2 regions of the Chromobacterium haemolyticum genome follow, and region 1 is predicted to be linked to the other one. Evidence: riboswitches for the same ligand, from Rfam matches in the RefSeq annotation. Region 1 holds a riboswitch; the other holds the start of a gene.

Evidence for each region. A riboswitch is a leader RNA that binds a small molecule or an ion and turns the genes downstream of it on or off. The one in region 1 is predicted to bind FMN.
Region 2: another riboswitch for FMN. It lies ahead of GYH29_RS10615 (class I SAM-dependent methyltransferase); the one in region 1 lies ahead of ribB (3,4-dihydroxy-2-butanone-4-phosphate synthase).

What each region holds. Positions count from the first base shown of each region.
Region 1 covers NZ_AP019312.1:386,821-402,432, reverse strand. The annotation lists gene GYH29_RS01830 (PglL family O-oligosaccharyltransferase) at 1-924, opposite strand, end outside; gene GYH29_RS01825 (PglL family O-oligosaccharyltransferase) at 1,000-2,802, opposite strand; gene GYH29_RS01820 (pilin) at 2,862-3,302, opposite strand; gene GYH29_RS01815 (pilin) at 3,315-3,737, opposite strand; gene GYH29_RS01810 (adenosylmethionine--8-amino-7-oxononanoate transaminase) at 3,933-5,285, shown strand; gene GYH29_RS01805 (hypothetical protein) at 5,387-6,889, shown strand; gene proB (glutamate 5-kinase) at 7,089-8,207, shown strand; gene GYH29_RS01795 (ABC transporter substrate-binding protein) at 8,286-9,359, shown strand; gene GYH29_RS01790 (hypothetical protein) at 9,408-9,815, opposite strand; gene ruvB (Holliday junction branch migration DNA helicase RuvB) at 9,925-10,959, opposite strand; FMN riboswitch at 11,048-11,194, shown strand; gene ribB (3,4-dihydroxy-2-butanone-4-phosphate synthase) at 11,319-11,978, shown strand; gene GYH29_RS01775 (ATP-binding protein) at 12,032-13,441, shown strand; gene GYH29_RS01770 (hypothetical protein) at 13,438-13,968, shown strand; gene GYH29_RS01765 (sigma 54-interacting transcriptional regulator) at 13,965-15,314, shown strand.
Region 2 covers NZ_AP019312.1:2,340,529-2,356,140, forward strand. The annotation lists gene GYH29_RS10570 (3'-5' exonuclease) at 1-320, opposite strand, end outside; gene GYH29_RS10575 (putative nucleotidyltransferase substrate binding domain-containing protein) at 320-2,125, opposite strand; gene GYH29_RS10580 (class II glutamine amidotransferase) at 2,193-2,972, opposite strand; gene GYH29_RS10585 (DMT family transporter) at 3,114-4,004, opposite strand; gene GYH29_RS10590 (AraC family transcriptional regulator) at 4,142-4,942, shown strand; gene GYH29_RS10595 (GNAT family N-acetyltransferase) at 5,023-6,264, shown strand; gene GYH29_RS10600 (MFS transporter) at 6,332-7,648, shown strand; gene hrpA (ATP-dependent RNA helicase HrpA) at 7,863-11,798, opposite strand; gene GYH29_RS10610 (YfeK family protein) at 11,884-12,249, opposite strand; FMN riboswitch at 12,333-12,495, shown strand; gene GYH29_RS10615 (class I SAM-dependent methyltransferase) at 12,589-13,326, shown strand; gene GYH29_RS10620 (N-formylglutamate amidohydrolase) at 13,391-14,176, shown strand; gene GYH29_RS10625 (PP2C family protein-serine/threonine phosphatase) at 14,249-15,460, opposite strand.

The DNA.
Region 1 (15,612 bases):
CTGGAAGCTCAGCCATGCTTTATGCATTTCAGCGAAGCGCCGCGACCCCATATCGTCGCCGTTCGCCGCCAAGCGGGCGAGACCGGAAGTGTTTTGCAAGTTTTCATGCGTCAGCCAGGAAATCAACTGATTGAACCAAGGCAGGGCGAACTGCATCGCCAACACTACCAGACAAGACAGCCACATCGCCCACAGCATCCGGCGTGATTCCGCACTGCCGATGCGCCAATGCCAGAGCGCCGCCAGCCCGGACAGGGCCACCAGGTACAATAGAATGGTGCGCGAACCCGCCCACCCCAGCATCAAAGCCAGGCCAAGCACGAGAATAGCCAAGCCCCAGCGTGGCAGCCGGTCAGCCGCATACAAGTACACCCCAGCCACCACCGACCACATCAAATAATGCGCGTATTGATTGCGTTGGCCGATATGACCAAAGATATTGCTGGTGGGGTGAGAGCCATCGTAGAACAAGCCCAGCTCCGCGGCGTAACCCGTCAGCTGAGCCACGCCTATCGCCGCCTGCACCAAACCGCCAATGATCAAGGCCCAAGCCAACCAAACCGCAAACGGCCGCTCCCCCATTTCCTCGCGCAAAGACACGGTGACAGCCGCAAGCAAAGCGGCAGCCAGCCAGGCCAAGGCGGTGGCGTAATTCATCCCTGGGAACAGCGCATCCACCCAGAACGGCTGCCCTGCCCAGAGCAGCCCCATGCCCAGACACCACCAGGCGCTGCGCGTCATACGCCGGAACAATCCCCCGCTGGGCAACAGGAAAACCGCCGCCGCCAGCAGCAGCCAGACCACATTGATTTCGCCAAACCACTGCGGCAACGGCACATAGTGAATGCGCGAGGCGAAAGGCAGGATGGCGATGAGGCATAGAGCCAGCATCGCCATGTATGTGGAAAATCTTTGAACGCTCATATTACGGCTGTCGTTTGCTAGATGAAGGATGCAGGATACCGCAAGCACGCGCTCAAACAAACCGTATCCTGGCGGTCAAAACAGTGTTTTGCGCGTCACAGGCGCGGCCACGGTCATCACTGCGGCCAACTGCGCGGCCTGACTGTGAGGAGGATGTTGGGCATAGGCTTGGGCTGCGCGTATTACGATTTCACGGAGAGGCTTAATCTCGGGCTCAGCACGTGAGGACAAGATCACTGCCAATCTGGGCACTGATTCCGGATAATTTGCTATCACCATATACAATGCCTTTCTTGCACTGTCTGGTTGAGCATTAAGCGCTCGTAAAATGGAAAGCTGGGTCAGAACGCTGGCGTATGGTTGGAAGCTCGCCAATTTTTCAAAGTGCATCAACTTAAAATTCAGCTGCTCCTTCGTTGGGAGCAAATAATTACCGAGCATCATATCTGCGCTTGAAACCCAAAAAGGGTTTTTAGCCAAGCTGGAAAGACTCTCTATTCTTATTAAATTCTCCTTAAAGTCTGCCGACGGGGCACTATAACGAACCAGCATCCAAAAATTGGACACCCCTACCACACAATACCAAACCCCTATCGCACCAAAAAAAATGCTTATACCGCGGACAATGCTGGGCCTTATATCCAATATAAACACTTTTTTCTCAGGAGCAGCGGCCCCAACGATGGCCAGCATAAACAAAAAAGGAAGATACCACAAAGGGTACTCAAACATACTGTGGATCAATATCACCCCAGCAAGCGACAACAGGAAAAAATTTTCTATTGTTCTATTACATCTCTTAAAATACGATTTTATAGTAACAACTAAACCAGAAACAATCATTCCCGTACCTAGAACCCCCACTTCTGCTAGCATTTGAAAAATCAGATTATGACAATGAGCATAGAGCCAACTCTCCGGAGCCTTAGGCAGACCTGAAGCCACTTCCATCGCAACAGACTTCGCAGCAAAACCTCCTACACCAACACCCATCCACGGGTGCTCAAGAAAAACATCCCACGCTTTAGTCCATTCTATTTTTCGCCGCGCCCCCACATCTCCATCCAATATACGTTCCGACCCACTAACCGTCTGAAAATCCAAACCAATTCTTTTCAGAGCCAACAATATATCGTGATTGAAAATTTGAATTATTGCCAACGCCAAAACAGCTAGAGCCAGAGCTAAAGCCATTCTCCTCATCACTTCAGCATCTGAACTCGTTTTAAGCCATAGCCATGCCAAACACACAAGCGCCAAACCATATAAAAGCGCCAAGCGCGATCCAGACCAACACATCATTAGAGCAAAAAATACTGCCAATACAATAGAAATGCCTGTATTTAAACTTCTATGTGCATACAAGTAGGATACGGAAATAAGCCCCCATCCTAAAAAATTTGCATACTGATTACGTTGCGCAATATTTCCCACCACGCTTCGCGCAGAATCAAAAACAATATATCCATCAAAATATTTTGCAACATCAGCAGCTTGAAGCCCGCCCAAAAATGCTTGAATCATCGCACAAATCAAAACCACTTCAGCAATACATTTCACAACTTCTTTCAGGTCATAATTACGAATACAAAAACACACCATCATCAACAAAAATAAAATTAGCGCCATATAGGCGGCATCAAAATACTGCGCCCTAAATACCCAAAAAACACCCCCCGCCAACAAGAAAAGCCCACCAGGCGAAACTGACCATTTTATTGGGGCACCTCTCAAGGCAGAAACAATTACAAAAACACTCACAAAAAAAACCACCCCCGCATTAGTAAACCAATCCGGAGCGGGTGAAAATCTGTAAAAATTAAAAAATGGAACAGTAGTTGCAAAAATCAAAAAATATATCTCAAACTTCTTGGTCATAAATCACCTTGCAGAAAAAAAGCGCTGCATATGCAGCGCTTTTTAGCGAAACAGCAATATTATCGACAGTTAGCAGGCAAATATTTCGTGGGGATAGCATTCGAGCCTGACCCAGAGCCATCACCAGCTCGGCATGCCCAAGTTACCGTACCAGAAGAAAGCGTCGGAACCAAGGAGAAATAGTTCCCATTAACATCTGTATTAATATTTCTCATCTGAATCGAGATCACACCACTCGCAGAGATCAGTGTTTGTGTAACATAAGTTGAGCTCGCAGAAGAGACTCCTGCAGATGCCAAACTACTTGGTAGCGCCCCCTGACTAATCGCATATTCTGAAACGGCGGTTTTTGCCGCACCGGCCGCGTTCATTCCTTCGGTTACTTTAGCTCTTGCCGTATAGTCCTGATAGGCAGGGATAGCAATTGCCGCTAAAATACCAATAATAGCGACGACAATCATCAATTCGATGAGAGTAAAGCCTTGTTGAGTTTTTTGCATTACGCACTCCATTTAATGACAAGAAGAAGGCAGATACTGTGTATAAGCCGCATCGGAGGAACACGACCATACAACGGCACCGCTATTCGTTGCAGGGGTAAATATTACTACTAAACCAGAGGCGACACTATTATTGAAAGACACCGTTATAGTACTAATACCACCACTACCACTACTAACTTGAACATTACTGACATATGAGCCAGACAATGTATCCGGCAAACCTGCACTGGCATTCGAGCTAGGCCAATTATTATTTGTCAAGTAGTACTCCGAAACGGTCGTTTTAGCATGATCCGCATAAGTCAGACCCTCCGCCACCTTAGCTCGAATCGTATAATTCTGATAAGCCGGAATCGCAATCGCCGCCAAAATACCAATAATGGCGACAACAATCATTAGCTCAATCAAGGTAAAACCAGCCGCCTTCCTCATCTCTCGGCTCCAGAGCTTAGTTTTATAGAGAGCGACTTATGCAGAAAGTATGCCAGCCCCTTCTTCACGCTCATTACAGCCAATCCGCCAGTCATAAACAGCGCAGCGGGTAGAAATGTGACGTTTTTGGTCAGTCCGCTGCTTCGCTCTCCCTGTGATAGCATCGAACTCTTAGTCTGAATACATAGAACAGATATGAGCGATAACCAAGACTGGCTGCAGCGCAGCTTCAATACTGTCTGGCACCCCTGCACCCAGATGAAACGTCATGAGGCTTTGCCCATCGTACCCATCGCCAGCGCGGACGGCGTCTGGCTCAGAGACTTCGACGGCAAGCGTTATCTGGACGGGGTCAGCTCCTGGTGGGTCAATCTGTTTGGCCATGGCCACCCTCGCATCAAGCAGGCGATCAAGAATCAGCTGGACCAGCTGGAACACGTGATGCTGGCGGGCTTTACGCACCAGCCGGTGGTGGAGCTGTCCGAACGCCTATGCGAGCTCAGCGGCCTGGCCCACGTGTTTTATGGGTCCGACGGCGCCAGCGCCACGGAAATTGCGCTCAAGATGAGCTTTCACTACTGGCGCAATCAGGGGCTAGCGGACAAGACGCGTTTCATCAGCCTGGAAAATAGTTATCACGGCGAAACCGTGGGCGCCTTGGCCGTCACCGACGTGCCCTTGTTCTCCAACACCTACGCCGGCTTGCTGAAGCCGGGCCTGCGCGCGCCGTCTCCGGACGCCCGGCGCGCGCTGCCCGGTGAAAGCGCGGCCGATGCCGCGCGCAAAGCGATCCAGGCGCTGGAAAACCTGCTGGCCAAACACGCTGGAGAAGTGGCCGCCGTCATTGTGGAGCCCTTGGTGCAAGGCGCGGCCGGGATGGTAATGTACGACCCGCTCTATCTGAGCGAGCTACGCCGACTGTGCGATCAATACCAGGTGCACTTGATCGCCGATGAAATCGCCGTGGGCTTTGGCCGGACCGGCAGCCTGTTCGCCTACCAGCAAGCCGACATCACCCCGGACTTCCTCTGTCTGTCCAAAGGCATCACCGGCGGTTTCCTGCCACTTTCCTGCGTGTTGACCAGCAGCCCAATTTATCAGGCCTTCTACCACGACGATGTCACTCGCGGTTTCTTGCATTCGCACAGCTATACCGGCAATGCATTGGCCTGCGCCGCGGCGCTGGCAGTGCTGGATATCTTCGCGGAGGAGGATGTCCTGGCCGCCAATGCCGACAAAGCTCAGCGCTTCAATTCGATGATGACTGATTTGCAAGCGCGTCCGGACGTCAGGAATTTCCGCCACAAGGGCATGATCTGGGCCTTCGAGGTCGACACTTCACGCGCCGACTTCGCCCAAGCCTGTTTTGCCGCGATGCTGCGCCGAAGTTGCCTGTTGCGCCCCATCGGCAACACCGTGTATTTCATGCCCCCCTATACGATCACCGACGAGGAGATGGCCTTCCTGATCGCCGCCACCGCAGCCATACTGGAGGAACTGGCGCGCGCATCCAACACCGCCGACGGCCAAAGCATCGCTTTGCCGTGATCCGCCTTGCCATGGCGGGGTGAGTGCCCATAGCATGGAAACGGCACAATTTACATTGTGAATCGCCTTGCATGCCGCTGCCCACCCTGCCAGAACAAACTATGGATCCTCTGCTGATAGATACTCAACCGGATAGCGTGGCGGCATGGCTGGAGCGGCTGCCATTCACCGATCTGCCCGAATGCGGACGCTTATTGAGCCAGTCCATGCAAAACTTGTCCCGAGTTCCACTGGACAGCCATTTGCGCCACAAGCTCCTGAAGCTGTACCTGAAAGCGGTGGATCGCTATTACCCGCTGCTGGAAAACGAGATTCGCCAACACGACAGTTTAGGAACGCCAAAGGTGCGCCAACTGGCCTTGCTGAGCGTCGAGCTGTTCGCTCTGATTTTCATCACGTTCAAACAGACTCTGCACGATCGCCTTGCCAAGCGCGGCCTGCTTGATCGCGAGCACCCTAAAATCGAGCTGATGGCCTACACCATGATGGCGGCGCGCCAGCTGCTGAGCATCAGCCAGCAATGCTATACCCCGATCACGCCGGACTTCTGGTACGACTGCCACCAGTTGCATGTCTTCGCCAGCGGCCGCGGCTGGCAAGACAAGGGGCTGGCTAACGATGACTCCATCCAGACCATCTACTTGCAGATCCTATTGATGGGGCTGACCCCCAGCAACCGCCTCGCCCCCACCGAGCAAGCCTTGTCGCGACAGCTGATCTTCGATCTAGCAGCCAAAGCCCGGCTGATTCCAGTTGAAGCCTTGACCCAGCCCGTGCATGGCTATCTGGTTGATCAACAAATCGACTCCCCCCCACGCTTTCTGCCGATTTCCGCAAGCAAATTGGGCCCCGGCTGCTTTCTGCTGGATCTGGAGCCGCTCAGAGACATCCTGGAGAAAAGCCGCGAGGCACTGCAAAAAGCTCAGAACAATCGTCAACAGGGCCTGATGATTGATGAATTGCAGTTGTTATCCTTACTGGTGGAAGAATGGCATCAGCCCAAACGTCGCCGTCATCCACGACTCAAGACCCAAACCATCATCGAAATCGTCGCGGCACTGCCGGGCATCTGGTTCCATCGCAACGATCTAAGTTGGCAATTGCCCGGCATCTCCGCTGAAGAGGACACGCCTCGCCACCGGCCGCCGCCGCCGCCCTGCTTGCTGGCCATATCCAATCAGAGCGATACCGGCTTGCTGCTGCACGGCCAACCGCGAGATCAATCCCTACGAGCAGGGGAACTGCTGCTGGTCACCCCGCCAAACCAGCCGGAAAACGCCAAGCTCGGCATCGCCCGCTGGGTTGCGCTTCGCGCGGATGGGCGGGAAATCGAATGCGGTGTCGAGTTCATCGGCGGACCGCCCCAACCCGCGCTGGCCATGCCCAGCATTACCCACCCCGGTGACAGCTTTCAGTTCGCCTTGCTGCTGGCCACGCCTGCAGGAATGCCCAGATTGCTGTTGATGGCTGGACGCCCGTATAGCCAGTTACGCGAATTCCGCCTACATGACGGCGAACGGGAAAGCCTGATCCGGGTATCGCGTTTACACACGCAGACTCCGCTGTTCCAAATCATGGAATACCGCGATAGCGAGCATTTCTGACTCAGATCAAGCTTTTATCTTGCCGCGGACCCTGCCGAATTGCACGGTCCGCATCAAAGCCCGTGTAATCAACAGGCTGCCGACACCATGATGGCGTCGCTTTGCCGCCATCGGATCTCCGCCCCGCCGGAGACGGTCCGGCATGCTCTTTTTCGGGTAAACTCCCCCGCATCTATCGTTTTGACTCATGGAGTTTTGGATGCGCTCGGTTATTCACGCCGCTGACCGGATTGTGGTCAAAGTCGGCTCCAGTCTCGTCACCAATGACGGCAAGGGCCTGGATATGGCGGCGCTCAATCGCTGGGCGGCGGAAATCGCCGAATTGAAACGGCGCGGCAAACAGGTGGTGCTGGTTTCCAGCGGCGCGATTGCCGAAGGCTGCCAACGACTAGGCTGGACCGTGCGCCCCAAGGGCGTGCATGAATTGCAGGCTGCCGCCGCAGTGGGCCAGATGGGCCTGTGCCAGGCATATGAAACGGCCTTTCGCGGCTTTGGCTTGCAGACCGCGCAAATCCTGCTGACCCACGAGGACTTGGCTGACCGTACCCGCTATCTTAACGCCCGCTCCACATTGACCAGCCTGTTGAACCTGAACGCGGTGCCCATCATCAATGAAAACGACACCGTGGTCACCGACGAAATCCGCTTCGGCGACAACGACACCCTGGGCGCGCTGGTGACCAATCTGATAGAGGCCGACGCGCTGATCATTCTCACTGATCAGCAAGGCCTGTACAGCGCGGACCCTCGCAAACACCCCGACGCGGAATTCATCCATGAAGCCATTGCCGGCGAGCCTCGGTTGGAAGAAATGGCCGGCGGCGCCGGCTCCAGTGTGGGCACCGGCGGCATGATCACCAAGATTCTCGCCGCCAAGCGCGCGGCGCGCAGCGGCGCGGCCACCGTGATCGCCTGCGGCCGCGAGCATCAGGTGCTGTCGCGCTTGGCGGACGGCGAGGGCATCGGCACCCAGTTGCTGCCGCCCACCAACCGCATGGCGGCGCGCAAGCAATGGTTGGCCGATCATTTGAAATTATCCGGACGCCTGGTTCTGGACTCCGGCGCGGCGTTGGCGGTGCGGGAACGCGGCACCAGCCTGCTGCCTATCGGCGTTTGCGCGGTGGAAGGCGATTTCCTGCGCGGCGAGGCGGTGGCCTGCGTCGATCAGGAAGGCAAAGAAGTAGCGCGCGGCCTGGTCAACTACAGCTCCAGCGAAGCGCGCACCATCATGCAGAAGCCCACCCGGGAGATTGAAGCCTCACTCGGCTATATGATCGAACCGGAATTGATTCATCGCGACAATATGGTCGCTCTGTAACGGATGCGGTGGCGCCTCGACGCCTCCGCTCCGTCTCCGTTTTTCCATTCCATTCTTTGAACTAAAGGATTCACGCGTATGAAAAAGCTGGCCCTTTCGGCGCTTCTGGCTCTGACTTGGGGCTCGGCAATGGCCGAGGACGTACTCCATATCTACAACTGGAACAACGCCTTGTCCGCAGACACCGCCAAGCGTTTTGAGCAATCGTGCAAATGCCGGCTGGTGCAGGACTATTACGGGGACAACGAGGAGATGCTCGCCAAACTGGCCGCCGGCGCCAAAGGCTACGACATGGTCTTCCCCACCGCCTTCGCCGTCAGCACTCTGATCAAGCAGGGCAAAACCCAGCCGCTGAACAAGGCGCAGCTGCCCAACTGGAAGAACCTCAATTCAGGCTACCTGAGGCTGAACGCGCCGTTCGACGCCGGCAACAAGGTGGCAGCCCCCACCGTTGTGTCGCTGACCTTGCTCGGCTACAACGAAACCCAGTTGCAAAAAGCCGGCGTGTTGCCGCAGGCCAACAGTTGGGCCTTGATCTTCGATCCTGCGGTGCTGGCAAAAATCAAAGGCCGGGTCACTGTACTGGATTCGCAGCGCGAACTGATGTCCGCCGCCCTGCTCTATCTGGGCAAGGACGCCAACTCCGTCCAGCCAGCAGACTGGAAGGCCGCGGCCGACGTGATCCGCAAAGCCAAGCCCTATTGGGCCGCCTTCAACAACCAGAGCTATATCAAAGAGCTGACCGTAGGCAATATCTGGGTGGCCCACGGCTATTCCAACGATTTGTTCCAGGCGCAGCAAGACGCGCAGCACGCCAAACGACCGTTCAAACTGGGCTACCAGCCACAAAAGGAAGGCAATATCCTGGCGGTGGACAATATGGTGATTCTGAAGGATGCTCCGCGCCCGGACTTGGCGCACCGCTTCATCAACTTCATGCTGGATGGCAAGAACGCCGCCGAAATCTCCAACCAGATCGGCGCGACCAACCCGGTCAAGGCAGCCGAGGCTTTCTTCAAACCGCAGATCAAGGCCAATTCTGTGATCATGCTGGAGCCGGCCAAGGGTAAGTACGTGGCGCTGAAAGATCTGGACGTGAAGTCCCGCCGCGACTTGAACCGCCTGTGGTCGCAGATCAAGATCGGCCGCTGAGCCAAGCCCCGTTTCAACGAAAAATCCCGGCCCATGGCCGGGATTTTTTCATTCTTCTGGAGGCTGCTCGCCTTTACGCATCTCCACCGCCTTCATGATCACATAGGCCAGCATCGCGCACAGAAAGAACAACAACATTACCCAGGCAATCGAGCGCAGCGTGTCGATGAAGGTGTTGAACAACTCCAGCAGCCATCGTTCGCCGGTCAGCTCCATCACGGTGCTGCCCTTGCCCGCGGCCGGCGGCAAGTACTTCTCCAGCGACCACTGCCGCACCCCGCCGGAAACGCCGGTGACCACGATGGCGAAGAAAATGTACTTGCGCCAGGCGTCCGTCAAATCACGCCCTAGAACCCGCGCCAGAATTTTGTTGACCGCCGGATCGAAAAAACGCGCGGTGAATACCGAGGTGGCTATCGCCACCGCCAAGGTCAGGCCAAACAAAGCGTAAAACATAATCGTCCCCCGCCGCAGCGGAATGCCGTGTGAATCCGGAATTGTACGCCTGAGCGCCGGCGGCGGCGATCAAGGGATTGCCGTCCTGCTGCGCGCAGGCGACACCACCTCAATCCTTGAGCGGCAAGCCAAAGTGCTGATAAGCCAGCGCCGTCGCCATCCGACCGCGCGGGGTGCGCTGCAGATAGCCTTGCTGGATCAGGAAGGGTTCGATCACGTCCTCGATAGTGTCGGTGGACTCGCCGATGGCTGCCGCGACGTTGTCCAAGCCCACCGGCCCACCGGAAAACTTCTCCAAAATGGCTTGCAGCAGCTTGCGGTCCATCACGTCCAGGCCGGCCGGGTCCACGTCCAGCATCGCCAGCGCGGCGTCCGCCACCTGGGAGCTGACCACGCCGTCGGCCCGGACTTCGGCGTAATCCCGCACCCGGCGCAGCAGCCGATTGGCGATACGCGGCGTGCCGCGGCTGCGGCGCGCCACTTCGAACGCGCCGTCGTCGGCCAATTTGACGTTCAACAAGCCAGCGGAACGGTTGACGATGCGGGTCAGTTCCTCGGCGTTGTAAAACTCCAGCCGCGCGACGATGCCAAAGCGGTCGCGCAGCGGATTGGTGAGCATGCCGGCACGGGTGGTGGCGCCCACCAGGGTGAACGGCGGCAGATCAATCTTGACCGAACGCGCCGCCGGCCCCTCGCCTATCATGATGTCGATCTGATAATCCTCCAAGGCCGGATAAAGGATTTCCTCCACCACGGGGCTCAGCCGGTGAATCTCATCGATGAACAGCACATCGTGCGGCTCCAGATTAGTCAGCAGCGCCGCCAAATCCCCGGCCCGCTCCAACACAGGTCCGGAGGTCTGCCGCAGATTGACGCCCATTTCGCGGGCCACGATATGCGCCAAGGTAGTCTTGCCCAGCCCAGGCGGGCCGAACAGCAGCACGTGGTCCAGCGCTTCGCTGCGGCGCTTGGCCGCCTCGATGAAGATTTCCAGCTGTTCGCGCGCCTTTTTCTGGCCAACGTACTCGTCCAACAGTTTGGGCCGTAAAGCGCGCTCCAACGCCTCCTCCTGGCTGGACAGGCTTTGCTGGGTGACGATGCGGGGCTCGGGCGCGCCGCCGTACAGGTTGTCGGTTTCAATCATGGTGTCAGCCGCCGGCCAAAAAAACGAATGTCCAATCTTACCACCGCGCTATAATCGCCGCTGGCCCGCCCATCGCGGCGAGCCAACGCAACGTCTTCAGGGCGGGGTGCAATTCCCCACCGGCGGTATGATCGCAAGATCGAGCCCGCGAGCGCTTCCGCTTCCCGGCGGAAGGTCAGCAGATCTGGTGACAGGCCAGAGCCGACGGTAATAGTCCGGATGAGAGAAGACGACATCGCCGTCCGCCGCGCTGCGCGCGGTCGCGGCGTGTTCGCTGCGCGCTTGGCGCGCGGGTGGGTTCGCGCCTGCCCTTTTCACGCCCTGGAACCTGTTTCTCAAACTATCCGAGGACCGTTTCCATGAGTATCGCCACACACCCCGACACCCTGTCCCAACGCGTCGAAACGGCGCTGAACGCCTTGCGCCGCGGCCTGCCGGTCATCGTTCCCGACGATCACGACCGCGAGAACGAAGCCGACCTGATCCTGGCCGCCGACGCGCTGAACGAAGCCGAAATGGCGCGCCTGATCCGCGATTGCAGCGGCATCGTCTGTCTGTGCCTGACCGCCGAGCACGCCGCACGGCTGCAATTGCCTCCGATGACCCAACGCAACGGCAGCCGCTACGGCACCGCCTTCACCGTCAGCATCGAAGCCGCGCAGGGCGTATCCACCGGCGTATCCGCCGCCGACCGGGTGCGTACTATTCAGGCAGCCGTCCACCCGCAAGCGCAGGCCGGGGACGTGGTCAGTCCCGGCCATGTCTTTCCGCTGGTGGCGGCAGAAGGCGGCGTGCGGAGCCGCCGCGGCCACACCGAGGCCGCTGTGGAGCTGGCGCGGCTGGCCGGCTTCCAGCCCGCCGGCGTGCTCTGCGAGCTGATGAACCCGGACGGCAGCATGATGCGCGGCGCGCAAATCGCGGACTACGCTCAAACGCACACGCTGCCCATTCTGAGCGTGGCCGAGCTGGCTGAATGGATTTCCCGCCAGAACTTAGCCGCCGCTCCGCTGTCTGCTTGATCTTTGCCCTTAAGCCGCGGGCATGCGCCCGCGGCGTCGACGCCGACCCCATCATGCTTCGTTTCGTTTCTTTCCGCAGCCTGTTGCTGGCCAGCTTTCTGATCGTCGCCGTCGTGCCCTCCGCCGTGCTGATCCAACTGCGCAACGAGTTGGGACACGCCGCCTCCACACTGCGCTCGCATCAGGAACAAGCCAAGGAATGGCTGGACGCCAACCGCGTGTCGCGCGAACAATCCATTCAGTTCGAACGCGCCACCCGCCAGGCCCAGATCCTGAAAGACCGCGCGCTGGCCAACACCGCCGCCGGCGCCTGGCAGGAAATCGAACTGGCGCAACGCAAGCTGCAGCGTGGCGACGACGACGAGCTGGCGCTCAGCGCCCGGGCCATCCTAGCGATCCAGCCGCAGCTCCAGGGCCTGCCGGCGCGCTCCGGCGCGCAACGCGACCGTTTGTTCCGCCAGCTGGACCTGCACCTGACGGCGCAGGGCCAGTTGATCAACCGCCAACTGGAACAGAGCCAGCGTCAATGGCAGGATTCGATCACCGAGATGCGCCGCACCGCCGACCGTCTGGCCTGGTTGTCGCTAGCCTCCGCGCTGGCGCTGGCGCTGGCGATGACCTTGTTGATCAGTTGGCCGCTACGCAAGCTGCAAGCCAAAATCGCGCGGATGAGCGATGGCGCGCGGCTGCAGGACTGGCGCCAGTCCGGCCCCGCCGACCTGCAGCGACTGGCCCGCGAGCTGGCCCAACTGGACCGCAGGCTGGCGGCGCTGGAAGAACAGAAAGGCCGTTTCTTCCGTCAAGCCTCCCATGAGCTGAAAACCCCGCTGGCCGCCATCCATGAGGCCGCCGCGCTATTGCGTGAAGAAGTGATAGGACGGCTATCCGCCCAACAACAGGAAATTGTGGCCATCCTGCAAAACAATGCGCAGACCCTGCGCCAACGCGTGGAAGCCTTATTGCGCTATGATGCCGGCCAATGGCTGTCCGAGACGCTAACCGTGGAAACCTTCGATCTGCCGGCGCTGATTACGGAACGGTTGCAGGTCTGTCGTCCTCTGCTGCAAGCCAAACGTCTCGCCGCCAAAGTCCAGGGCGACGCAGAGCGGGTTAACGGCGACCGCTCTAAAGTAGAGACCATCCTGGACAACCTATTAATCAACGCCATTCGCCACAGCCCCACCGGCAGCGCCTTGAACATCCGTCACGGCCGCGATGGCGGCGGCGTCTGGCTGGAAATCAGCGATCAAGGCCCCGGCGTGCCGGAAGCCTATCGAGAAAAGATTTTCGAGCCGTTCTGGAGCGGTTCGCCGCCGCCGGACGAATTGCCCGGCACCGGGCTGGGCCTGGCGATGGCGCGCGGTTTCGCCCAATTGATGCGAGGCGAACTAACGCTGGAACCCACGCCCCAGAACGGCGCCTGCTTCCGCCTTCAGTGGCCGGAACCGGAGAACAAGACATGAAGACACTTTGCCTTTTGACCCTCAACACACGACGGCTGCTCTGGCTTTGCAGCCTGCTGGTCCTGAGCGCCTGCGCTCATCAGCGTCAGCCGGCCGCCGCGCCGGCCGCGCCCATCATCCGTTGCCCGGACGCCAATCAAATCCTGCTGCTGCTGAACCAGACGCGGGAAATCCAGACCCTGTCCCTGACCGGGCGGGAAAGCTGCGGCAGCAGCCGCTTGCTGTCTCTGCTCCAACAAGCGCAAACGGCGGAGAACCGAGCCGATACGCAAAAAATACTGACTCAGTTGGAGAGCCTGCTTGCCAAGACCGACAACCTGGACCCGGCCAGCCTAGGTCTTGCGCGGCTGCAGCTCCAACAATTTCAAGAACGACGCAAGCTGGCGGAAGCGCTGGAGCGGCAACAGGCGCAGAACCGCGACCTGCAGAAACGCTACGACGATCTAAGCGGCAAGCTCAACGCCCTGCGCGAAGTCGAACGCGAACTCCAGCTGAAGCCCAGCAAAACCAAAGGAGGCCAGCCATGAGCGCCATCGCCCGCATCGTCTTGGTCGACGACGATCCCGACCTATTGCGCTTGCTCGGACTGCGGCTCGGCGCCGCCGGCTACGAGGTTGAGGCGCTAAACAGCGCCGAGGCGGCGCTAAACGCGCTAGCGGCTCGCCGCGCCGACTTATTGCTGACGGACTGGCGCCTACCCGGCATGGACGGTTTGGAGCTGTTTGAACAAGTCCGCCAGCGCTACCCTGCGATGCCGGTGATTTTACTGACCGCCCACGGCACGGTGCCGGACGCAGTGGAGGCTGTCAGCCGCGGCGTGTTCGGCTACCTGGTCAAACCCTTCGACGGCAAGGCGCTGCTGGACAAGGTGGCCCAGGGCTTGTCGCTGGCGGGACCTGGCCGGCCGGCCGACCAGGCCGCCACTGGCTGGCGCTCCGGCCTGGTCAGCCGCAGCCCGGCGATGGAGGAACTGCTGGCCGAGGCCCGTATGGTCGCAGCCACCGGCGCCAGCGTGCTCCTGCGCGGCGAAAGCGGCACCGGCAAGGAAGTGCTGGCCAAAGCCATTCACCTGGCCAGCCCGCGCGCGGGCCAACCTTTCATCGCGGTCAACTGCGGAGCGATTCCGGACAATCTGCTGGAAAGCGAGCTGTTCGGTCATGAAAAAGGCTCGTTCACCGGCGCCAACGCGCGCCAGACCGGCCTGATCCAACAGGCGGACGGCGGCACCCTATTCCTGGACGAGATCGGCGACATGCCGCCGCCTCTGCAGGTCAAATTGCTGCGCGTGCTGCAGGAACGCGAAGTACGTCCGGTCGGCGCGATCCGGGCGACCCCGGTGGATATCCGTCTGGTGTCGGCCACGCATCGCGAGTTGGAAGCGCTGATCCAGGAAGGCAGCTTCCGAGAGGACTTGTTCTACCGCCTGAACGTGGTGTCGCTGCGCCTGCCGCCACTGGCCGAACGCCGCGAAGACATCCCTCTGCTGGCAGCTCATTTCCTGGAAAAAATCGCCACCCGCTATCAGAAAGCCGTCAGCGGTTTCGCCGCCGACGCGCTGGAATACCTGAGCGCCGCGCCTTGGCCGGGCAATATCCGGCAATTGGCCAATGTGGTAGAACAATGCTGCGTGCTGACCACCGGCTCCCTAGTGACGCTGGCGCAAGTACAGAAAGCCGTCGCCAGCGAAGAAAGCGCGATCCCAACGCTGGCTGAAGCCAAGCGACAATTTGAACGCGACTACCTGGAACGCTTGCTGCGGCTGACCGGTGGCAATGTCAGCGACGCCGCGCGACTGGCTGACCGCAACCGCACCGAGTTTTACCGCTTGCTGCAAAAACACGAGCTGACGCCCGCCGCCTTCAAGCTGGAATAAGCGTGGCGACGCGACAGGCGTGATAAAAAATGAAGCGCCGCCAACGCCTGTCGCCAATCGGCGACAGGTAAAATCACAGCGAAATCAAAGCCCTACCCCGCCCCCCCTCCTCCCTGTCGCCAAACAGCGACAGAATAGCCGCATCCTGCAAGCCAACTCCAGCCACAAAAAACTCAAGCCACTGAAAAATAAGAAAAAATCAAAGCTGGCACGCCTTTTGCCATAGGGAGAGCGCAAATGATCGAAGCGCGACAGACTCAAGCGCAAGCGATGTGACTCACTCTCTCAAAAAGGTTAA
Region 2 (15,612 bases), 2.0 Mb from region 1:
AAATCCAGCAGCCGTCGCACGGCGTCTTGGGCCGCCAAGCCCTGGCTGACATCGATAGGCCGCAGGCCGTGGATGCGCACATTGTCCGCCTGGGGCGCTTGTTCCGGGCGCACCAGCAGGTAGAGCGCCTCGCTGGCGAGGATGCGGTTGCCGCGCAACTTGACCGCGCCGATGGATAGCAGTTCGGCGTCCGCCGGATTCAGGCTGGTGGTTTCGCAGTCCAGGCTGACCAGTTCGTCCGGGTGCTCCCGATACATCTCTGCGTAAGCCGGATCGCGCAGCCGGCGTCGCTGCCATTGGCGCAGCAGGGTGGTGAGCATCAGAAGCTGCCCAGCCGGTAATGGTGGCGTAACTGCGCCTTGAACCGCTTGACCACGCCCAGCGTGTCCTTGAGCAGGTCCCGTTCCAGCGAGGACAGCTTTTCCGGCTCCAGTAGATTGTCGGCCGGTTTGCCGGCGGCAAGCCGCTCCAGCCCTTGATCCAGCCGCAGCTGCATCAGATAGGACAGCGCCTCGCCCACGTCCTCGGCCAAGCCCCGCTCCAGCCGGCCCTGCGCCACCAGTTCCTGCAGCCTTTGCTGCGAGTTGTTTTCGCTCACGCCATATTCCAGCGCCAGCGCGCGGATACCGTGCACCAGAGGAAAAATGCCGCCTTTTTTCAGGTCCAGCGCGGCGCGGCCGTCACGATCGCGAGTTTGCAGATGGGAGAACAGGCCCAGCGGGGTGTCGAACTGTTCGATGGCGCGGGCGAAACGGGAGAAGAAGCCGGCGTCGTCGCGCAGGGTGGCGCGTAGATAGTTTTGGGCGTCCTCTAGCAGCGCCGGGTCGCCGCAGACGGCTTCCGCGTCCACGAAGATGGCCAGCCGCATCAAGGCGTCTCCGTCCGGGCTGTGCACCCAGCGGTGGAGGCGATCGCGCAGCTCGGTGCCGCTGAAACGCCAATCGGGGTGGCTGAGCATGATGTTTCCGGGACAGGGCGGGTAGCCGAAACGGGCCAGCGCGGCGGAAAAGGCCTGACAGCTGGCTTCCAGTTGCGGCCACGGCGCGCCGTCGCGCAGCAGCAGCGCGTTGTCCTGGTCTGTTTTGAGGATCTGTTCGCCGCGTCCTTCCGAGCCCAGCACCAGCAAGCAGCTGTTGGCCACCAACTCCGGCGGCGCAATTAGCCGCCAGGCGCGGGCGAACAGCCGGGCGTTGAGGCTTTGCACCAGCCGGCCCAGCTGTAGCGCCTTGACGCCGTGGCCGGACAGGATGCGCACCAGCCGCGGAATCTGCTCCGCCACTTCCGCCAGTTCGTCCAGCGTGGCCGCGCGTTCCAGCCGCTGCGCGATCAGGTGGGAGTGGTTGGAAAAGTAGGAGAGCACGTCCACCTGGGCCAGCATGCTCACCGGCTCGCCGTGCTCGGTCACCACTAGGCGGCGCAGATTGCGGCGCGTCATCAGCAGCAGGGCGTTGAACAGGAAATCGTCGATGTCTATGGTCAGCAGTTCGTACTGGCAGTATTCCGCCGCCGGCGCGTCCGAGGACACGCCGTTCAGCACGATGTCGCGAAAGTCCGTGGTGGTTAGGATTCCCAGCCGCCCGTGGCCGCGCAGCAGCACGGACTTGGACTTGTGCGCTTTCATCGCCGCCGCCGCGTCGCGCAGGCTGGCGCCGCCATCCACGAACACCGGCTGGCGGCCGCCGACGTCGCGCACTGTGGCCGCCAGCAAGGTTTGCAGTTCGCGCTGGCCCGCCCGCTGGGCCAGCCGGCCCAGCTTTTCCGACACGCTGGCGTAAAAATAGGCGCCGAAGCGAGGGTTGCTCTCGGTCAGTGCCAGCACTTCCGCGCGCGGCAGGCTGTAGAGCAACGCCTCTTCCTGCACGATGAAGCGGCGGGAGGTCTGGCCGGCGGCGGTGGCGCGGGCGTCGAAGCCGTCCTGCGCCCGGTACAGCGCGACGATCTCGTCGCCGGCCATTTCCCTCACCACGCCCTTGATCACCACGTACAGAGCCGTCACCGGCGCGTCCGGCGCCAGCACGGTTTGCTCGTTGGCGTAGAACAGGATGTCGGCGCAAGCCTCAAGGCGTAGGCGCTCGTCCGGGTTCAGGGTGTCGAATGGGGCGTGGCTGAAGTCGAATCGCTGCATGGCGGCCTCGTAGAACAAGACATTGCCGCCAGCATAACACCGGCGGCAAAGGCTTGTCGGCGGGCGTTCAGCCGGGCAGGTGTTGCGACAGCGGGGAGCCGTCGCGGAACAGCAGCAGCTCGCCGGGGACGAGTTGCGTCCAGCTTTCGTTGTCGGTCAGCGGCTGGGTGGCGATCACCGCCACGCGGTCGTGCGGGGTGGTGACCGAGGCGAAATCCACGCTGACGTCGTCGTCAACCAAATGCGCGGTGTTGAACGGCGCCTGGCGGATGATGTAGTGCAGATGAGTTGAGCAGTGGGCGAACAACACCTCGCCGTTGCTCAGCATGAAGTTGAACACGCCGTGACTGGAGACTTCCCCCGCCAGCCGCGCCACTTCGGCGAACAATTCGTCCAGCTGCGGTTGCTGGCACCATTTGGCGCGCAGCCGCTCCATCAGGTGGCAGAACGCCCGTTCGGAGTCGGTGCCGCCTACCGGGTTGTAATGGCAGCCGGCATCGGGCTGGAAGTTTTCCAGGTTGCCGTTGTGGGCGAAGATCCAGTAGCGCCCCCACATCTCTCGCATGAAGGGATGGGTGTTGGCCAGGTTGACTTCGCCTTGGGTGGCTTTGCGGATATGGGCGATCACGTTTTCCGACTTGATCGGATAGTTGCGCACCATGTGAGCCACCGGCGATTCCACGGACGGTTTGTCGTCCAGGAAGATGCGGCAGCCCTTGTTCTCGAAAAAGGCGATGCCCCAGCCGTCGGCGTGGTGGTCGGTCTGGCCGCCGCGGCGGTGAAAGCCCTCGAAGGAGAACAGGATGTCGGTTGGAGTATTGCAATTCATGCCCAGCAACTGGCACATGGTTTTGGGTTCCACGGTTGAGAGGTTGTCATGGCCGGCCGCGCCGGCTGCGGTTTTGTTACAGAGCTTAGGCGATAAGCGGGGCCGCGGCAATCCCGCCGCGCCGGCCGTGGAGCCCGGGCGCGGCGGCGGAATGGGTGCTCAGGCCGTGGAACGGGCGAGGCCGCGCAATTTGGCCCAGCCGCCCTGGCTCAGGCTGACGCCCAGCAGGATCAGCCCGCCGCCCAGCCAGTGGTAATCGTGGATGGTTTCGCCCAGCAGCGCGCTGGCGATCAAGGCGGTGAACAAAGGCAGCAGATTCATGAAGATGGCGGTGCGCTCGCTGCCCAGGCTCTGGATGCCGCGCATCCACAGATAGGGGGCCAGCACCGAGGAGGCGATGCCGGCGAAGGCGACCAGGCCGGCGCCTTGCGGCGGCACCGCCAGGCTGTCCGCGCTCATCGCCACCGGTACCAGCATCAGCACGGCCAGCAATACCTGGATGTATAGATTGGTCCAGCTGCCGAACGGCGGCGCCCATCGGCGCAGCAGAATGCCGTACAGCGCGTAGGAGACGGAGCCGGCCAGCATCAGCGCGTCGCCGCGGTTCACGCCGCCGCTAATCAGGTCCATCGGCCGCCCCTGGCCCAGCAGATACAGCACGCCCAGCAAGGACACCGCCACGCCGAACAACGCGTGCGCGCCGGTGGGCTGACGGAAGACGGTCGCGTTCAGCGCCAGACCCAGCAGCGGGATCAAGGCGCAGATCACGCCCATATTGGTGGCGCTGGTGCTGTGCGCGGCGTAATAAGCCAGACATTGGTACATCACCATGCCGAGCGCGGCCAATATGGCGAAGCGGCCCAGCCAGGGTCTGATGGCGCGCCATTGGCGCAGCACCGGCCGCAGGCTCAGCGGGGTGAGAATCAAGGCTGCCAATAACCAGCGGTAGAAGGAAATGGCGGCGGGATCCAGCGCATGGGCCGCGGCTTTGGACACCACGGTGTTGGCGGACCAGATCATCACCGCCAGCATGGGAAACAATGAGTACATGGGATGGCTCCGGATGCGGCTCTCGTTCCGACGCGCGGTCGAGAGTACAGAAAAGCATTAACAGTAGGCAGTGTACCGCTGTCTGATTCAATGCATATAATGCAAAACAGACAAGACGATAGCGGGAAACCGACAAATTGGACTACTCAGAACTGGACCAAGGCTTGCCGGAACCGACGCCAATCCATCTGCGCTACGACCAGCTGACGCCGCAAACGGAGTTTTCGCCGCACAGCCATCCCTGGGGTCAGTTGAACTGCATTAGTCTGGGCGTGATAGAGTTGAGCTTGATCGAGCCTGGTCAGGCCGAGCGCGCGTTGGCTGCTCCAGCGGAGTTCCTGATCTGGGTGCCGGCCGGGGTTCGCCATTCCGCTTCGGTGCGTCAGGCCATGCGCTACACCTCAGTCTATGTCGGGACCGAACAGGCCGCCCGCTTGCCCGCCCATCCCTGCCTGATTCCGCAAACGCCCTTGCTGCGAGCGCTGCTGGATGACTTCTGCCAGCGCGGCGTCACTGTCGTTCGGGATCCGTGGGACCAGCGCCAAGCCGAACTGCTGCTGGCGCGGCTGTCCCAGGCCGGCCACCAGGACAGCTATCTGCCGGACAGCCGCCATCGTCAATTGGCGCCCATCCTGGCCGCCATCCGAGACAATCCGGCCGATGCCGCCACCTTGGCGCAGTGGGCGCAGCGGGTGCACGGCACCGAGCGCACGCTGGCGCGCCATTTTCAACGCGAACTGGGCATGAGCTTTGTCCAGTGGCGCAACCGGGTGCGCTTGCTCAGGGCCCTGGCCTGGCTGCGCGAAGGGCGTCCGGTTCAGGACATCGCCGCCGACCTGGGCTACGGCACCGCGTCGGCCTTCATTGCGATGTTCAACAAGCAACTAGGCTATTCCCCGGAGCGCTACCGACGCTTGCTGACCGATGGCGCGCATTGAGGGAGGCTTGTTGCCCTATTGGCATTGCGGCACACTGGAATGATTGTCAATCATAGAACCAGTCTTCTACGCCCCAAGCCATGAGCAAGAAAATCAAACAACTGGCCCGCCAACTGGGCGATGGCTGGAAGCTGCGCCGCCGTTTGCGGCAGGCCAGCGCGCTGAATTTCGCCTTTTCCGAGCGCATAGACTTCCTGAACGGGCAGCACTGGGATCAACTGGCGGCCCGGCACGGGTTGCTGATGTCCCGCGATTACTGGCGCGCGCTCGAGCAGTCCGGGCTCGCCAACTTCGACGTGCGCTACGCGCTGGCCTATCGCGACGGCGAGCCAGTGGCGGCGGTGGCGATGCAACTATTGGAGGTGAGCTTGGAAACCATGCACGCTCACCCCGGACCGCGGCCGGAAGGTTCGCTGCGCGCCGCGCTGGCGCAAAATCTCAAGCCCAAGCTGCGGCAACGGCTGCTGGTCTGCGGCAATATGCTCAGCTACGGCCTGGACGGCGCGGCTTTCGCCGAGGACCTGGACCCGCAGACCCGTTGGCAGGCGGTGGCGGAGATGCTCTACCGCATCCGCCGCGCGGAGAAGCTCAACGGCCAGATCGACTTCGTGCTGGTCAAGGACATGGACGAAACAGCGCGGGAAGACAGTCGGGCGCTGGGCAAGCTCAGCTACAGTACCTTGGAAACAGAGCCCAATATGGTGCTGCCGCTGGCCGAGGACTGGCGTGTTTACGACGACTACCTGGCCGGCATGACCTCCAAATACCGCAGCGGCATCCGCCAGCAGATTTTCAAGCCGATAGAAGCCGCCGGTTGCGAAATCGGCGTGATGACGCCGCAGCAGGTGGACGCGCAGGCGGAGCGGATGCAGCTGCTCTACCTGGCGGTGCAAGACAACGCCACATTGCGGCCGGTCACGGTGAGCGCGGAATACTGGCGGCGGATGGCCGCGCTGGGGCCGGAGCGGGCGGAGCTGCGCGGCCTGTGGCGCGACGGCGCGCTGCTGGGCTTTTTGCTGATCCTGAAAAACGGCGAAGAGATCACCGCCGCGCAGATCGGCTTTGATCGCGCCGCGGCCAAGGAGCTGCCGCTCTATTTGCGCCTGCTGCATTCGGCGATTGAGTCGGCGCTGGCCGCCGGCGGACGGCGGGTTATTTTTGGGCGCACCGCGTTGGAGCCCAAGGCGAGAATGGGCTGCCGGCCGGTGCCGACTTCGCTGTGGATACGCCATCGCCAGCCCATGCTCAATTCGCTGATCCGCAGCAGCTTCGGCATTGTCCAGCACGAGGACGCGCCGACGATCAACCCCTTCAAAAAATAAACGCGCAGCCCTTCGCGCCGCGCGGCGGGGAGGGCGATTGCGATCTTGGTCGCTGAAAGGACCCGATATGACTCAAACCGCGAGCGCCGAAGCGGCGCACACGCGAAAACTGAACCGCAACGACTGCAAGACGCTGGGCCTAGCCTCGCTGGGCGGGGCGCTTGAGTTTTACGATTTCATCATTTACGTGTTTTTCGCCCTGGTATTGGGCAAGCTGTTCTTTCCGCAGGACATTCCGGGCTGGCTGCGTCAATTGCAGGTGTTCGGCATCTTCGCCGCCGGCTATCTGGCGCGTCCGCTGGGCGGCATCGTCATGGCGCACTTCGGCGACCTGTTCGGCCGCAAACGCATGTTCACGCTCAGCATCGTGTTGATGGCGCTGCCTACGCTGGCGATGGGCCTGCTGCCCACCTATCAGAGCATAGGGGTGTGGGCGCCGATCTTGCTGCTCCTGTTGCGCGTGTTGCAGGGCGCGGCCATTGGCGGGGAGGTGCCGGGCGCCTGGGTTTTCGTCGCCGAGCACGCGCCGTCGCGCCGCACCGGCCTGGCTTGCGGCATCATCACCTCGGGGCTGACGATAGGTATACTGTTTGGCTCGCTGATCGCGATGGCGATGAATCTGGCTTTCACGCCGCAGCAGCTGGAGGACGGCGCCTGGCGGATTCCCTTCCTGATAGGCGGGGTGTTCGGCCTGGTGGCGATGTATCTGCGCCGCTGGCTGCACGAGACTCCGGTGTTCAGCGAAATGCAGGCGCGCAAGGCGCTGTCCGCCGAACTGCCCCTGAAGGCGGCGCTGCGGGGCCATCGCCTTGGCATGGCTCTGTCCATGGCGGCCACCGCGATGCTGTCGGTCACCATTGTGGTGGTGATCCTGATGACGCCCACTTTTCTGCAAAAGCAGTTCGGCGTGCCGCCGGTGGAGGCGCTGTTCGCCAACAGCCTGGCCATTGTCGCGCTGAGCGTGGGGTGCATTGTGGCCGGCCTGGCGGCGGACCGTTTTGGCGGCGGGCCGGTGTTTACCGTGGGCAGCCTGCTGTTGGGCGTTAGCAGCTGGTGTTTCTATCAGACCATGGGGCAGGACGCGAGCTGGCTGCGCCCGCTGTACACGCTGACCGGCTTTGCCGCCGGCATCGTCGGCGCGGTGCCTTATCTGATGGTGCGCGCCTTCCCCGCGCCCATCCGCTTTAGCGGCCTGTCTTTTTCCTACAATGTGGCCTACGCGGTGGTGGGCGGCTTCACGCCGGTGCTGCTGTCGGTGTGGATGGAGGCGAGTTCGCTGGCGCTGGCCGGCTATCTGATGATTTTCTGCCTGCTTGGCCTGGCGATGGGCCTGTTTTTGCTGGCCTGGGGCGATAAGCCGGGCTTGTCCCATCCGGTGCATTGAAGCGCGCATGGGAAAACGGCTGCGTCCTTATCGACGCCGCCGTTTTGTCGTGCGAGTTCGGGTTCTGGGGCTCAGAGTCTGTTCAAAGTCTCGCAAGCAAGGACGAGACAAGGCGAAAACGGCTGAGAAAGCGGAATGTACATAGGGTACATGAGCATTTCGAAGTCGCTTTCAACGCCGTATCGCCGAAGCGCAGCAGACCTTGAACAAGTTCTTAGCGCGGCAGCTCGCTCCACAGCTTCAACAGCCGTTTGGCGGATACCGGGTACGGCGTTTTCAACTCCTGGGCGAACAGGCTGACGCGTAGTTCTTCGATCTGCCAGCGGAAATCGAGCAGGGCCTGGGACGCGCCTTCCGCCTCGTTGTCCTCTGCCACCCGGGTTTCCCATTTCTGCCATAGATCGCGGATTTCCGCGCCGCGCTGGCCGTCGCGCTGCGGGTTGGCCGGCTGCTTGTCCATGCGCAGGCCCATCGCGCGCATATAGCGCGGCAAATGGGGCAGCTGGCTCCACGGCGTGGCGGCCAGGAAACCCTTGTAAACCAGCTTGGCCAATTGCTGCTGCAACTCGTAACCCAGCTTGTGTTTCTGCATCTTGACGCTGAGCGGGCCGTATTCCGCGGCCACTTGACCCAGGTACTGGGTCACCGCCTGAATGACAGCCGGCAAGCGCGTGCGGGCGCGGGTTTTCTGGTCGTTGAAGGCTTTCTCGTTGCGCGGCAGCGCGTCGTCGCCAATGAAAGCGCGGTCGCAGATGCAGGCGATGGCGTCGGCCAATAATTCGTCGATATTGGCCACTGCGCGCAGCTGCAGGCCCAGTTGGGTCATGCCGGGCAGGCCCTTGGACAGCTGCTTCATTTGTTCCTTCAACTGCAGCTGCAGCAGGCGGATCACGCCCTGGCGGTGATGGCGCTCGGCTACCAGCTGAGTGTCGAACAGGCGAATCGCCACCTTATCTTGTTCCAGCGTCAAGGCCGGATAGCCGGTCAACTGCTGGCGGCCGCGGGCAAACTGTATGCTTTCCGGCAGTTCGCCGAAGTCCCAGCTGCTGACCTCGTCGCGCTCGAATTCCGCGCTCGTATCGCGGAAAGTCAGTTGGGCGGCCTGGCCGAACTGCTTTTGCAGCGCCAGCAGATCGCGTCCCAGTCCAATTTCCTGCTTGCCGTCGTCGATGACGCGGAAGTTGAACAGCAGGTGAGCCGGCAGCTCCTGGGCGCGGAAATCGTCGATGTCCACCTTGACGCCGCCGGTCTCGCGCAGGATGAAGCGCGCCAGCTGCGGCGCGATAGGCTGTTGCGGGTCCGGGTTGCCGCTAAGGAAACGGGTGACGAAGTCCGGCACCGGCACGCAGCAACGGCGGATTTGCTTGGGCAGGCCCTTGATCAGCTGTTGCAGCTTTTCGCGCACCATGCCGGGCACCAGCCATTCGAAAGCCGCCGGTTGCAAGCGGTTGAGGATGGCCAGAGGCACGTCCAGGGTGACGCCGTCCAGCGGGTGATTGGGTTCGAAGCGGTAACGCAGCTTGAGGCGGCCGTCTTCCAGCTCCAGCCATTCCGGAAACTGGTTTTCGGTGACATGCTGCGCGGCGTGGCGCATCAGTTCTTCGCGCGTCAGATGCAAGAGCTTGGCGTCGGTCTTTTCCGCTTCCTTGCGCCAGGCCTCGAAGCTGGCGGCGTCCACCACTTCGGCCGGAATCCGTTCGCTGTAAAAGGCGAACAGCGCTTCCTCGTCCACCAGCACGTCCTGGCGGCGGGCCTTGTGTTCCAGCTGCTCCACTTCGCGGATCAATTGCTGATTGCGCTGGAAGAAGGGCGCGTTGCTGACGTAGTCCATATTCACCAGCGCGCCGCGGATGAACAGCTCGCGCGCTTCTACCGGCGCGATGCGGCCATAGCTCACTGGCCGGCGCGGCACCAGGGTCAGGCCATAGAGAGTGACGCGCTCGCTGGCCACTACTTCGCCGCGGCTCTTTTCCCAGTGCGGGTCGAAATAGTGGTATTTGACCAGGTGCGGCGCCAGCTTTTCCACCCACTCAGGCTCGATTTTGGCCACGCAGCGGGCGTAAAGGCGGGTGGTTTCCACCAGTTCCGCCGCCACCAGCCATTTAGGCTTGGCTTTTTTCAGGCCGGAACCGGGAAACACGTGGAAGTTAACGCCGCGAGTGCCTTGGTAGTCGTCGCTTTCCTGGTTTTTCATGCCCAGATTGCCGATCAAGCCGGTTACCAGCGCTTTGTGCAGGTTTTCATAGGCGACGGCGTCTAGCTGCTGGCGCTTTTTCTGCGTCATCTGCGCGTCCGGCTGTTCGGCGTCGGCGTGGGCCTGTTCGCGCTTGATCAGGCCCAGCTCGCTGGCGATGTCGGCCAGCTGCGCGTGCAGTTCGCGCCACTCGCGCAGGCGAAGGTGGGACAGGAAGTGCTCGTGGCAGGTGTTGATCAGCAGACGGTTGGATTTCTTGTGCTTGAGCGCGTCGGAGAAGAAATCCCAAAGGTGCAAGAAGGACAGGAAGTCTGACTTCTCGTCGTTGAAACGCGCCTGGGCGCGTTCGGCCGCCTCGCGCGCTTCGAACGGCCGCTCGCGCGGGTCCTGCACGCTCAAGGCGGCGGCAATGATCAGTACTTCGCGCACGCAGCCGAAGTCGCGGCCGGCCAGCAGCAGGCGGCCCACCTTAGGGTCCACCGGAATCCGCGCCAGCTCTTTGCCCACGCTGGTCAATTCCCCCTTGTCGTCCACCGCGCCCAGCTCGGTCAGCACTTGGTAGCCGTCGGCGATCAGACGGCTGCTGGGCGCTTCCAGGAAGGGGAAGGCGTCCACCTTGCCCAGCCGCAGCGCGGCCATGCGCAGAATGACCGCGGCCAGGTTGGAGCGGACGATTTCAGGATCGGTGAACGCCGGGCGTTGATTGAAGTCATCTTCGCTGTATAGGCGCACGCAGATGCCGGCCTCGACACGGCCGCAACGGCCAGCGCGCTGACGCGCCGCCGCCTGGGAAATTTTCTCCACTTGCAGCTGTTCCACCTTGGCGCGCGGGCTGTAGCGGTTGATGCGCGCCTGTCCGGTGTCGATCACGTATTTGATGCCGGGCACCGTTAGCGAGGTCTCGGCCACATTGGTGGCCAGCACGATGCGGCGTCCGCCGGACGGCTTGAATATCTTCTGCTGGTCCTCGTTGGACAGCCGCGCGAACAAGGGCAGGATCTCGTAGCCGCGAATGCCGGCCTTGCGCAGCTTTTCCGCGGTTTCGCGGATCTCGCGCTCGCCAGGCAGGAAGACCAGCATATCGCCCGGGCCCTGGCGCGACAGTTCGTCGACGGCGTCGACGATGGCGCCTTCCATTTCCACTTCGCGCTCGTCTTCGTCGCGCTGCGCCAGCGGGCGGTAACGCACTTCCACCGGATAGGTGCGGCCGGAGACTTCAATCACGGGCGCGCCGTCGAAATGGCGGGAGAAGCGGTCGGCGTCGATGGTGGCCGAGGTGACGATCACCTTCAGGTCCGGCCGGCGCGGCAGCAGCTGTTTCAGATAGCCCAGCAGGAAATCGATGTTGAGGCTGCGTTCGTGCGCCTCGTCGATGATGATGGTGTCGTAGGCTTCCAGGTAGCGGTCGGTCTGGGTTTCCGCCAGCATGATGCCGTCGGTCATCAGCTTGATTACGGACTTTTCCGAGAGCTTGTCGGTGAAGCGGACCTTGAAGCCGACGTGTTCGCCCAGCGTGGATTTCAGCTCTTGAGCGATGCGGCTGGCTACTGAACGCGCGGCCAGACGACGCGGCTGGGTGTGGCCGATCAGTCCGTGCACGCCGCGGCCCAGCTCCAGGCAGATTTTGGGCAGTTGGGTGGTTTTCCCGGAGCCGGTTTCGCCGCAGATGATCACCACCTGGTGGCGCTCGATCGCGGTTTTGATGTCGGCCAGTTTCTGGTTGACCGGCAAGGCGTCGTCGAAGTCGGGCTTGGGCAGGTGGGCGCGGCGCGCGGCCACCTTGGCGGCGGAGCGTTCGATCTGAGCCTGAATGTCGGCCAGTTGCTTGTCCGCAGGCTGGTTTTTCTTCAGTCGCTCGGCGGCGTCGCTCAGTTTGCGGCGCAAAACGTGGCGATCGCGGATCAGGCAGGAGGGCAGGTCGGCCTTGAGTTGGGCCAGCAGCTGGGCAGCAGTCATCGGGAAAAGAACACTGGATTACAGGAAAGCGGCGATTATAACAGCTGCGTGGCGCTGCGGCAGGCCGGGATTCCCGGCCTGCCCGCTATTTCCGCTGGCGATAGCGGCTTAGCTCGGCCTTGAGCCAGGCGGCGCTGGCCACCGGCTGCGCCGCGCCGCAACGCACTTGGTAGGCCTTGCCGCTGATGCTGCTCTGGGTGGCCGCGCGCTCGATGAAGCTTTCCGTGCTGCTGACCCAGTCTTTTTTCAGCAGATACTGGTATTTGTCGTTCAGATGGTCGCGGGCCTCCTTGGAGCCGTACCAACTGCCATTTCGATTGAACTCGCAGCCGGATTTGGCCAGATAGTCCAGCAGGTGATTGATCTCGGTTTGGGCTGCCGGCGCCGGCGCGGCGAAGGCGGTGCCGGCGCTCAGGACAAAAGCCAGCCAGACTGGCGGTTTCAGGGTCATGCCTTGCTCCATCGCAATCAGAATGCGCAGACTATGCGCGATGCGGCCGGGCTTGTCCAACCCTGGCGCCGCCTTTATCCTGTGCCTGTCTTCAGGGCGGGGTGAAACTCCCCACCGGCGGTAAGCCGCGGCGCATGCCGGCGGCGAGCCCGCGAGCGCCGCGCCATCGTTTCCACGATGCGCGGGTCAGCAGATTCGGTGCGAAGCCGAAGCCGACGGTGAAAGTCCGGATGAGAGAAGACGCGCGCCAAGCCGGGAACGGCTGGGCTCGCTTTTGCGCGTCGGCATAGCCGCGCGTCGCCCTGGAGCGCTTCCCTTAAGTCTTTACGGAGCCTCCAAATGCAGCAAAACATTTATGACCATCCGGTCTTTTTCGCCCAATACCAAGCTTTGCGCGACAACGATAGCGGCCTGAACGGCGCCTTGGAACAGCCCGCCTTGCGCGATGCGCTGCCGCCGCTGTCCGGCGCCGATGTGCTGGACCTGGGCTGCGGCTTTGGCGATTTCGCCCGTTGGGTGCGCGCCCAAGGCGCGGCCAGCGTCACCGCGGTGGATTTGTCCGAACGCATGCTGGAGCAGGCGAGAGCGCGCACTCGGGATTCCGACATTCAATACCTGTGCGCCGGCATCGAGGACTTTCAGCCGCCTGCGGGCGCTTATGATCTGGCGGTGTCGTCGCTGGCCTTGCATTACGTGGCGGATTACGCCGCAGTGGCGGCGCGCGTGTTCGCCGCTTTACGGCCCGGCGGTGTGTTCGCGCTGACGGTGGAGCATCCGGTTTGCACCGCAAGCCCGCAAGGTTGGGCGCTGGACGAGGCCGGGCGGCAGAAGCATTGGACGCTGGACGCGTATTTTCAGCAGGGCGCGCGCGAAACCCGCTGGTTTGTCGACGGCGTGATCAAGCATCACCGCACGGTGGAAAGTTATGTGGCCGGCTTGTCAGGCGCCGGTTTCCAATTGCTTCATCTGGGCGAGCCCGCGCCGGACGAGGGGGCGATGGCGCGTCAGGACGGTTTGCGCCCGCACGCGCGCCGCCCGGCCCTGTTGCTGCTCACTGCGCGGAAGCCTGTGCTCTAGCGCCGCTATTCCGAGCCGGTGCGCAGAACCAAGCGGCGCCGGCCCGGTCCAGCAAAGATCGAGCATGCGGTTCGTGTTTACGGGGAGGGGAGCGGTGAGAGTCAAGCTGGCAGTAGGGGTTCTGGTCCTGGCGCTGTCGATGGCGCCCTCCATCGGCAAATCGCCGCCTGCGCGGGCCATCATCGAACCCGCTCACATTGTAGAGGCCATCCAGTTGCAACAGGCGGCGGACGCCGCCAAGGACCAGCCGCCGCAAAACGGCGAGCCTTGGTTTGCTGTGCGGGAGGGGACGCTCCCCATCATCGTGACCGCGCCGCACGCCACCAGCCCGTTTCGCGAAGGCCAATACCGGTTCTCCGACGGCGGCGGCACCGCGGCCTTGGCGGCGATGCTGCACCAACTGGCAGGCGCCACCGCGATCTACACCACCCGCGCCTCGCCGGCCGATCCCAATTACGATGACGACAACGCCTTCAAACGCAAGCTGGCGGTGCTGATTGCCGACAAGCGCCCCATCCTGGTGCTGGACCTGCACGGCAGCCATCCATACCGGCCTTACGACGTGGACTTCGGCACCTTGAACGGGGCCTCGTTGCTAGGCAAGCCGGAGTTGCAGCAACGACTGGAGCTAAGCCTGCGGCAACAGGGCGTGCTGAATGTTTCGGATAATTACTTTGCCGCGTCCAAGCACCAGACCATCGCCAAGTTCGCTTCCCGGCGGGGCGTGCCGGCCATCCAACTGGAAATCAGCAGCACCTGGCTCACGCCTTCGGACAGCAACCTGGCTGCGCACCGCTTCGCCCAGCTCTTGCAGGCGCTGGTGCGCTATGCGCGCGAAATTGAGGAATGAGGCAGCGGCGCTTCAAGCCTAGTCGTCTTCATAGCCATAGCCTGACGAAGCACAGCAGACTTGAACAGCCTCTCAGGCGTCGTGCCAGCGAGATCGGTCCTTCGCCTCGTGTCCGGAATCTCCCTCAGGCTTGCTCGCATGCGCAGGCGAACGCACCACCAATAGAGACGCATCATCCAGCATGGCTTCATTTTGACGGTGCCGTTGCAACGCTTGCAGTACGGTATTGCCGACCCGGCCCGGCCAGCCGGCCTGAACCGCTTTGATTACGCCGTCCAGGCCAAACATTCGGCCATTGTCTGCCTGAGCCTCGGTAATTCCGTCCGAGCAAACGACCAGCGCATGCTCCGGGCGCAACACGCTGGTTTCCAGCGAGCGGTCGAACTGACGCGCCGCCAAAATCCCTAAAGGAGGGTGCTCAGAGCGGAACTGCTTGATCTTGCGACCCTGCGGATCAAACATCAGCGCGCAAGGAATGCCGCCGTTCCAGACTTGCAGACATTGGGCGGCCGCGTCGATCGAAATGATAATGCCGGCCACGAAACGGCCAAAAGGGAGCAGGCGGTGCAGCTTGTCGTTAATCGCCGCGGCGATGTCGCCCAGCGCGGCTTGTTCCTGAGCAAGGTCGTAAAAGCACTCCACTGCAGGAATAGCACTGATCGCGGCGGTTAGGCCGTGGCCGGTGCAATCGGCCAGCATCAAGTATTCTCGTCCGCCGGAACGCGCATAGCAGACCAGATCTCCGTTGAACTGCGAGGCGGGGCGTAAATGGCGCCAGACGTGCGAGGGCAGCTCCAATTGCTGCCGGTTCAGACGTTCAATCAGTTCCAGCGCGTAACTTTGTTCCCGTTCATTGTTGAGGAAGTAGCGTTCCAGGCGCACCGCATCCTGGTTGATCTGCCGCTGCATTTGGGCGATGCGCAAGAACACCTGGATCTTGGCCGTTAACAAGTCCGGACTGACTGGTTTGGTCAGGTAGTCGTCACCGCCTGCTTTGAGCCCCTCTATCAGATCTTTTTGCTGACTCAGGCCCGTCAGAAAAATGATGGGAACCCAGTGTTCGCCGAACAGTGTCCGCAACTCCATCGTGGCTTGCAGCCCGTTCATCACCGGCATGATGATGTCCATCAGGATCAGGTCGTAGTCGACCTCCTTGCATATGGAAACGGCTTCCCTACCATTGCAGGCAAGATCGCATTGATACCCTAAGTCTTCGACAAAGGTACGAACCATCAGGCTATTGGTGGCGCTATCGTCCACCAACAAAATTTTGGGCTGATGCATGCTGTTTCCATTGCGTATCAGGAAAGGGAAAGCAAGCGGAGAAACCGAGAGTAGCGCCAATTACATTGGCATTACTCTGTGGATATAGCATACGGGTGCGGGGATGGCGCGCTGTGGTAATAAAATCAGTCCGTCCTGTGGGGTAAGTGTTG